4 regions of the Anoxybacillus sp. ST4 genome follow, and region 1 is predicted to be linked to each of the others. Evidence: riboswitches for the same ligand, from Rfam matches in the RefSeq annotation. Region 1 holds a riboswitch; each other region holds the start of a gene.
The links. Region 1 has a riboswitch for cobalamin ahead of K1I44_RS02335 (ribonucleoside-diphosphate reductase subunit alpha). Riboswitches for the same ligand answer to the same signal wherever they lie in the genome.
Positions count from the first base shown of each region.

Region 2: another riboswitch for cobalamin. It lies ahead of K1I44_RS00570 (ABC transporter substrate-binding protein); the one in region 1 lies ahead of K1I44_RS02335 (ribonucleoside-diphosphate reductase subunit alpha).
Region 3: another riboswitch for cobalamin. It lies ahead of K1I44_RS05910 ((2Fe-2S) ferredoxin domain-containing protein); the one in region 1 lies ahead of K1I44_RS02335 (ribonucleoside-diphosphate reductase subunit alpha).
Region 4: another riboswitch for cobalamin. It lies ahead of metE (5-methyltetrahydropteroyltriglutamate--homocysteine S-methyltransferase); the one in region 1 lies ahead of K1I44_RS02335 (ribonucleoside-diphosphate reductase subunit alpha).

Region 1 covers NZ_JAHZOE010000002.1:26,783-28,986, forward strand. The annotation lists gene K1I44_RS02335 (ribonucleoside-diphosphate reductase subunit alpha) at 1-1,154, opposite strand, end outside; cobalamin riboswitch at 1,269-1,467, opposite strand; gene K1I44_RS02340 (cytochrome d ubiquinol oxidase subunit II) at 1,562-2,204, opposite strand, start outside.
Region 2 covers NZ_JAHZOE010000001.1:96,173-98,376, forward strand. The annotation lists gene K1I44_RS00565 (FecCD family ABC transporter permease) at 1-68, opposite strand, end outside; gene K1I44_RS00570 (ABC transporter substrate-binding protein) at 34-990, opposite strand; cobalamin riboswitch at 1,110-1,301, opposite strand; gene K1I44_RS00575 (ATP-binding protein) at 1,369-2,204, opposite strand, start outside.
Region 3 covers NZ_JAHZOE010000005.1:112,880-115,083, forward strand. The annotation lists gene K1I44_RS05905 (energy-coupling factor ABC transporter permease) at 1-711, opposite strand, end outside; gene K1I44_RS05910 ((2Fe-2S) ferredoxin domain-containing protein) at 708-1,073, opposite strand; cobalamin riboswitch at 1,255-1,435, opposite strand; gene K1I44_RS05915 (LacI family DNA-binding transcriptional regulator) at 1,521-2,204, opposite strand, start outside.
Region 4 covers NZ_JAHZOE010000034.1:8,926-11,129, forward strand. The annotation lists gene K1I44_RS13645 (IS66 family transposase) at 1-350, opposite strand, end outside; cobalamin riboswitch at 927-1,116, shown strand; gene metE (5-methyltetrahydropteroyltriglutamate--homocysteine S-methyltransferase) at 1,258-2,204, shown strand, end outside.

The DNA.
Region 1 (2,204 bases):
GAACCACGTTGTTCATCGTAAAAATCTTCAAGTCCTAATGGGTTTCCGTCTTTGTCTTTCCAACCCATCACTTGTTTCACTTCATGCGGGTCGAATAAATACCAATCACCACGTTTTTCGACTTGCTCCATAAATAAATCAGGAATGCATACACCGTAAAATAAGTCATGGCATTTTTGTCGCTCATCGCCATTGTTCAGCTTCGCATCTAAAAAAGAGAAAATGTCTTTATGCCAAACGTCTAAATAGACGGCAATCGAACCTTGACGTGTTCCTAATTGGTCTACGGATACCGCTGTATTATTTAATTGTCGCATCCACGGAATGACACCAGATGATACACCTTTAAATCCTTTAATATCAGAATTTCTTGCACGAATTTTCCCTAAATACACACCAATTCCACCGCCGCCTTTAGATAGGCGTGCAACGTCTGTATTCGATTCGTAAATGCCAATAAGACTGTCATCGACTGTATCAATAAAGCAGCTTGAAAGCTGTCCATAAGACTTTCCTGCGTTTGCATACGTTGGTGTCGCTACTGTCATATATTGATTAGATAATGCCCAATACGCTTCTTTTACAAGTTCCATGCGCTTTTCTTTCTTTTCGTTAGCCATGAGTGTTAGTGCAATCGTTAAAAAGCGCTCTTGTGGCAATTCGTAAATCTCACCATTGTAGCCTTTTGCTAAATAACGATCAACTAATGTTTTTAAGCCGATATATGTAAATCGTTCATCTTTTTTCGGATCGATCCATGCGCTCGCTTCTTGTAACTCCTCTTTCGTATATTGTTCAAGTAAAAATGAATCGTAAATGCCAAAATCGCAGAGCGTTGTTTGCAATTCATAAAAGTAGCGGTATGTTTCGGATGCATTGTAGCCGCGGTTTGTAGCTGCTTCATCGTATAGTTGTTGTAAATAGAGGCGAGCCGCTACAAATGTCCAATCTGGTTGTTCGACGGTGATTTCATCAAGTGCATTTAAAATGAGTTTGTTCATCATGTCGTCGTATTTTCGTGTGTGCGCAAGTGCACGCACGGTACGCTCGATGTACCGCTCACTCGATAAGTGTGGAAAGTCTTTGAAAATATGAGACAATAGTGTGCGAATCGTTTCTTCATTTACTTCAGTTCGTTCTTTTATGTGCATCATGTAAAATCCCTTCCCCTTATAAAATAAAAAACATCCGCTTTTGTTGAGCGGATGAAACGATGGAAAAAGGCACGCTTTCACCATCGTTTCATCTTCTCAATCCCCGAAGAATATGAAACGATACAAGCAAGGCAGGTCTCCTGACTCGCGCTTCATCCTACTTTGGATTCCTTCCCATATATGCGCCACAAAAGCTGACATATACAGTGGTGTTGTTTCCATTTCGTCTGCGCACACAGTTGCGGGGACAGTTCTGGATTCGCACCAGATTCCCTATTAAGTCCGTTCGGACACCTTTGCTTGTTGGTTACAATATATAGTTATTATATTGTTTATATATCACAATATGTTGTATGAAAAACGTTTACGTTTAAAACTATAGCGAAAAATCTCAACATTTGCAATCATTATTTTTCATCATTTGCTAAATAACGACGATCTTTCATAAACAGACGCCAAAAATAAATGAAACCTGGAAATAAAATTGCAAAGCCGACGATATATGTGATGAAAAGGGCGCGAAACGTATTGGGATGCGTAAATCCCGATTCGATCGTCACATCTGGATAAATCATATACGGTAAGTGGGCTTTCCCGTACGCGTAACTTGCACAAAAATATTGTAATACAATTGCTACAACCGCAAGACGCGGCATTCCGCGCACCGTTTTCTGCTTCCGTGAAGGAAGAAAAAGCGCTGCACCAGCTAGGAGAAATAGAACGACGGAAGCGGCAAGCCACGGCCAATGCGTTATCATTCCGTCGTATAACCAACGTGCTTCATGTCGCATCGTGACCATAATGAACAGCGAAGAAAGAAGGGCAAACGGTCCGATAATCAGTGCATCTCGCCGATAAATTGCATATGCTTCTGCTTCGTTAGCTTCGTTTGAGTAATCCGCAAGCAAAAGGGAAGAAAGAAAAAGTGTACTCGTAATCGCAAAAGCGATAAACGCATATTCATGCGGGCTTGTAAATAAGCGATCAAGGCGAAGACGACTGACGCCATCTATTGTTTCGACGAAAGATCCGTGTGTAATCGGCAAGACA
Region 2 (2,204 bases), on a different contig from region 1:
GCAGCTATCGCAATGATTGATGCAACGATGTAATTATTGAAAAATGTCTGGATAAACGGCTTTGGCAATTTCTTCGACCCCTTCAGCTAAACGTGGTCCTGGACGAGAAACTAAATCCGAATTGACGTCATATACGCGTTTATTTTTAATGGCAGGGACGTCTTTCCATGCTGGGCGAGCGAGCACTTGCTCAACTGCGTTCGGCGTGTAATAACCGTACGTCGTAATAATGACATCCGGGTTTAACGCCACTGCATCTTCTTCTGTAAACATCGGCCATCCTTCTTGATCACCTGCCGCATTTTTCGCATGAATGATCGCTAACATTTCATCCATAAATGTTCCTTTTCCAGCTGTATAAATTTCTGGTGCAGGCGAGACTTCGATCCAAACGGTTGCTTCTTCTTTCACCTCTTTTGCTTTTTCAGCAATGGCATCGATTTTTTGCTTCATTTGTTTCACAACGTCCGATGCTTCTTTCGTTTTCCCTGTCGCTTTACCGATTAGTTCAATGGAAGCATACACGTCATTCAACGATGTAGCATTTGGCACAACAATGACTGTAATGCCCGCATCTTTCAATTGTTTTAATCCTTCTTCAGAGTTATGTGCACTTGACGCGTGTGCAAGCACAACGTCCGGCTGAAGTGCGATAATTTTTTCAACATTAAACTCCATGTCGCCGATTTTTTCTTTATTTTTCACATCTTCCGGATAGTTATCAAAATCGCTTACACCAACGATTTTGTCACCAAGTCCTAACGCATACGCAATTTCTGTATTGCTCGGGATAAGCGAAACGATCTTCGCTGGCTCCTTTTCAATCGTCACGTCACCAAACGCATCTTTTACTGTGACAGGAAATGCGACCTCCGCTACTTTCTCCTCTTGCTTTGTCTCTTTTGCCGGCTCTGCGTTATTCGCGCACGCCGCTAATCCGAGCGTCAGCACGAGCACCAAAAGCCATACATACTGTTTCCACTTTTTCATCGTTTTTCCCCCTCTTTATGTATATAAAAATAAAAAGCTCACCCCGAATGGAATGAGCTGGAAACAACAAAAGACAACCGTCACCTTTGTCGTTTCGACGTCTCACTCCCCGAAGACGCGAATGACGATGCAAAAAGGCAGGTCTACTGACTTATGCGTCATCCTACTTTGAAGCCTTCCCATACGAATTGTACAGTGGCGTCCTTCATTTCGTCAGCATTTACAGTTGCGGGGACAGTTCTGGACTTGCACCAGATTCCCTATTAAGTCTACTAGGTTTCCCATTCGACACCTTTTTGCAACGAACGTATACAATTGTCGAACAATTTTTACGTTTCTATCATAGCCGAAAACATCGCTTATGACAACAAAAATTTTCTATTTCAATGGAAGTGTAAATGTAAACATCGTTCCTTCGCCGAGCTTACTATGAACGGCGATCGTTCCTTTATGCGCCTCAACGATGTTTTTCGCAATCGCAAGACCTAATCCTGTGCCAGAGCGACCGCGTGTACGTGCTTTATCCGCTTTGTAAAAGCGCTCAAACACGAACGGCAAATCTTCTTCAGCAATGCCAGAGCCTGAGTCTCGAACAGAAATGCGCACCGCCTCTTCGTCCCCATCGACTATGACACGAACTTCCCCACCGTCATCTGTGTGACGAAGAGCATTATCAATTAAATTCGTCAGCACTTGTTCGATACGGTCAGGGTCAAGCAACACGACAAATTCTTCATTTATGTCCACGAGCAAGCGAACTCCTTTTTCTTTCGCTAACGCTTGAAACTTATGAATGATGCGCTCGGTGTATGAACGAAGCGGCACGCGCTCTTTATGAAGCGTTAAATGTCCTGCTTCCATACGCGCTAAATCAAGCAAGTCGTTAACGAGGCGACCCATGCGCAACGATTCATCATAAATGACTTTTGCCAATTCTTTCTTTTCTTCATCTGTCGCCGCGATGTCGTCGACAATGGCTTCACTATACCCTTGCAACATGGCGATTGGCGTTCGCAACTCATGCGAGACGTTGGCGATAAAATCTTTGCGCAACTTATCGAGCCGGCGTTCTTCTGTCATATCTCGAAGCACTGCAACCGCCCCGCGAATCACTTTGCCATTGTACAACGGCGTCATAACAATGACCCAATTGCGACCTTGTAAAGCAATTTCTGCTGCTTGTTCTTTCTCCTCCATGATGGCCTTTGTAAACA
Region 3 (2,204 bases), on a different contig from region 1:
TTGTTTCGTGTACGTATGTAAAAAATTCCACACAACAACAGTCAGAAGCCCTTCGGTAATTGCAAGCGGTATTTGAGTGACAGCAAAAATAGAAGCAAACTTTAAGAACGCCCCCCATACCCCGCCTGTTGCGTCTGGAAATGCTAGCGCAAGTTGTATCGATGTCATCACATACGTAGCTAAATTGGCAAACATCGCCGCCACAAAAACAGAAAGGCGCATCGAAATGCGAAGCTTTTGGCATGCAACAAACAACACGTACGCTACAAACGGACCGATAACCGCCATCGAAAACGCATTTGCACCGAGCGTTGTCAATCCACCATGCGCAAGCAATAATGCTTGAAACATTAACACAGCCGTACCGATGACCGTCATGACGAACGGCCCAAATAACAGCGCACCGAGGCCTGTCCCTGTCGGATGCGAGCTGCTTCCTGTGACAGATGGAATTTTTAAAGCGGAAAGAACGAATGTAAATGCGGTCGCTAGCGCAAGCAACATTTTCATTTCCGGCTGTTGTTTTACGATGCGCGTCATCGTCCGTAAACCGACGAAGAAAAATGGCAAAAATAACAACCACCAAACGAGCGCCCAATGCCAAGGTAAAAATCCTTCCATAATGTGCATCGCATATACTGAAGGTGAAAGCGCAAATAAAACGTAGACAGTCAAGCATGTACAAACGATCCACCATGCGTTTCGCTTCATTTTTCTTTCCCCCTTGTCGCAACGCTATGTTCGGGCATAACAAATTCTGTATGTTCATACGTATACGTGACGTAATCGCGCAATATGTTCCCGTCACGTACATGATTGCGTACAATGTCCCTCCCTATTTGTTCATCAATCGTACGATACCAAACACCTTCTGGATAAACGATGACGACACATGCATCTTCGCAGCGACCGTTGCATCGTGTACGCGTCGTATGAACGCGCCCATGTAACTGCAACCGATCAATTTCATCGCGAATCGCTTGCGTCACCTCTTCTCCTCCTTTTCTCATGCAGCTTCCTCCGTTGCAAATAAGCACGTGATGTGTCGTTCCTTGTAAATTCCATGTTGCCATATATGTCGCCCCTTTTTTCCAAAATAAAAAAGCACCTCTAGGTAGAGGTGCAGAAAAAAACGAAATATTCAAACAATCATGCATTCACAACCGTTGTATCTCTTATGGCGATTTCTTATCATGTATTCACAACCGTTGCTTTCCATCGTCTCCGCACGTCCACCTATATTCCCGTAGGCAGCCGACGTATCGCAAGCAGGCAGGTCTCCTGGCTTAGGTTCATCATTTCGTTGCGCCTTCCCAAAAATCAGTGGCATATTGCAACGAAACTCCCCATCACAGTGGCGGGTACCGCGACGGCTTTGCACCGTTCTTCCCTTTTAAGCATACGGACGTATGCACCGTACTTGCTCATCGTATATATTTTTCAAAGAGCGTAAATGTTAAGAATATAATACACCATTTTTTTCTTCTCGCCTAGCCTGTTTATAAAAAAAGAGCACCTTCCTATTCAGAAGGTGCTTTGTAATAATCGCACGAAAACCGTTTGACGAGCGTATGCGGAATAATGATGCGTTTAATTGGCTCATTCGGGTTTTCGATTTGTTGAATTAAATTTCTTGCTGCTTCAAAGCCGAGCTGGAAAATGTTAATGTCTACCGATGTTAATGGCGGACGGGAAATTTCTGATAAAAGCACGTTGTTAAAGCTCACGATCGACAAATCGGCTGGTACGCTTAACCCCATTTCCGCAAGCGTATTTAACACACCGAGCGCCATCAAATCGTCGGCGACAACGAGCGCAGTTGGCGGTTCTTTCAATGAAAGCAACCCTTTCATCGCCTCTTGGCCGCCTTCTTTTAAAAATTCTTCATGCACGATGTAATCTTTTCGATACGAAAGACTAGCCGATTTCAATGCTTTTTCATATCCGCGCAAACGATCCATCGTCACGATGAGATTTACATTTCCTCCGACAAAAGCGATGCGTTCATGACCGAGCTCAATTAAATATTCCGTCGCCTCGCGCGCGGCGCGAACGTTATCGTTATCAACGTGCGTAATTTGCTCCGCTTTTTTATGCGGTTTACCGATGACGACAAACGGCACGTCTTCTTTTTGTAAATACGCCATAATTTTATCGTTCGCGCGCGAATACAGCAAAATGACCCCATCGACGCGTTTTCCTTG
Region 4 (2,204 bases), on a different contig from region 1:
AAGCAGTTTCGTTTTCCCTGCAACTGAAAGCCTATTTCATCTACGTGAAGAACGCGAGAAACCAACAACACCTTATGAAAAAGGGGACGAATGTCGGCCAGACATTCGCCGGCTTCCCGGTTGATCTTTACCAGCGTCCCTTCGCTGATCCAATGACTAACAACATCTTTAATGAGCTCTGCCGTCTGGTGATAAGGAAGCAATTGATATTTTGTGAGATAAACAAGCAGTGCTTTGACTCTTAGTTCATATTGTACTGGGTTCGTGACGCGGACAGGAAACTCCGCTTGGTGAAGACGATGACAATGGTGATAAAACTTGACTTCACATTCTTGCTGGGTGACTTCCATCGGCAAAGTTGGAAAGTCCCATACTTGTCGGGTAAGGCATTGATGGACCGGCACCTGTTCTAGCGATGCCCCGCACGCATCCTTGGCATTGGGTTACTCGGTGTACAACGATATGGTGCGGGTTAGCCACCTTTTGGAGCATATACCTCCGATGTCCGATCTGTCCACCTGGGCGCTTGCCTGTTTTCTTCCGCAAGGAGGTTCGAAGGACGAAACGGATCGGAAGAAGGCGACAAATAGCTGTTAGTACTGTTTTTTTCGTGCGTCCAACTACTCGCCCCCGTTATTGTAATTGTTCGATTTGATTCATTAATGTTTTGACTAATTACACAACAGCTTTAGGTCCTTGATGATACACGGCTAGAATTTATTCTTCTTTCATCGTCTTCACCTCTCCTGTCGATTAGTGATACCTTTAGACAGGAAATAGAAAGTTTTAAACGTATCTTTCTAACTTTCTCTAGTTGGAGGCTGAATAGTTACCTACGGCGTTACATCTCTCAAAACTCCACACGAGAAAATATTTCAGTTGAAAAAAACAAAAAGTTCGTTTATTCTGAATTTTATACAACAAAATAATAAGTTCACGCAACAGGTGGTTCACACATGCTGTGAATCTTAAAAGGGAAGTTTGGTGAAAATCCAACACGGTCGCGCCACTGTGATGCAGAGCTGTTTATCATCATCCACTGTTTCACGCGAAATGGGAAGGAGATAAACGGCGATGAAGCTAAGTCAGGAGACCTGCCTGTTGTATGCACTTACGACCTACGCGTCATAGGGAGGAGTGAGGACATATGATGTTGAGGCACTTCACGTATCTCAATACGAGTTAGCTATGCCCTCCTTCTGTTTGGAAGGGGGTTTTTCTGCTTGATTGGGATAAAATAACTGGAGGTGCTTGTATATGTTAATCTACAGTTCGAATGTAGGATATCCACGTATTGGAGAAAAGAGGGAATGGAAAAAAGCATTAGAATCTTTTTGGAATGGGCAAATGAACGAAGAGCAGTTCACAAAAACGATGGAAACGATTCGACTTGATTCGATTCGCAAACAAGTCGAGAAAGGAATTGATCTCATTCCGATCGGAGATTTTTCCTTATACGATCACGTGTTAGATACAGCATTTATGTTCGGATATATTCCAGAGCGATTCAAACAAATAGTTAATCCGCTAGAGCAATACTTTGCGATGGCGCGTGGCACGAACGGACAACATGCCCTTGAAATGACGAAATGGTTTAATACAAATTATCACTACATCGTTCCTGAAATCGGGCAAACTAAGCCGAAATTGGTGGAAAATCGGCTATTGAAAGAATACAAACTAATAAAAGAAACGTTCCATATTGAAGCAAAGCCTGTGTTACTTGGACCGATTACATTTCTTTTACTTTCGAAACAATACGATCGCAACGAATGGCGAAAGCATCTTGCACACTTAGTTCCTGTTTATGTGGAATTGTTAAAACAACTAGGTGAGGCTGGAGTGTCGTTCGTACAAATGGATGAACCGATTCTCGTTCAAGATATAGACGATGATATCATCAACGCATTTCATCATGTATACAACGTTTTTCACCGCGATATACCGAACATAAATATTATTTTACAAACGTATTTTGCTAGCGTATCTCATTACCGTGAAGTTGTTGCTTTGCCTGTCGCAGGCATTGGGCTTGATTTTGTTCATGATGATGGCGAAAACATGGAAGACATAAATACTTACGGATTTCCGAAAGATAAAATATTAGTTGCTGGTATTGTCGACGGCCGAAATGTATGGAAAAGTTCGCTTGTGCAAAAAGCGAAGCTCCTTCATCATTTAGCAGGCGTTTCTGAACAACTGAT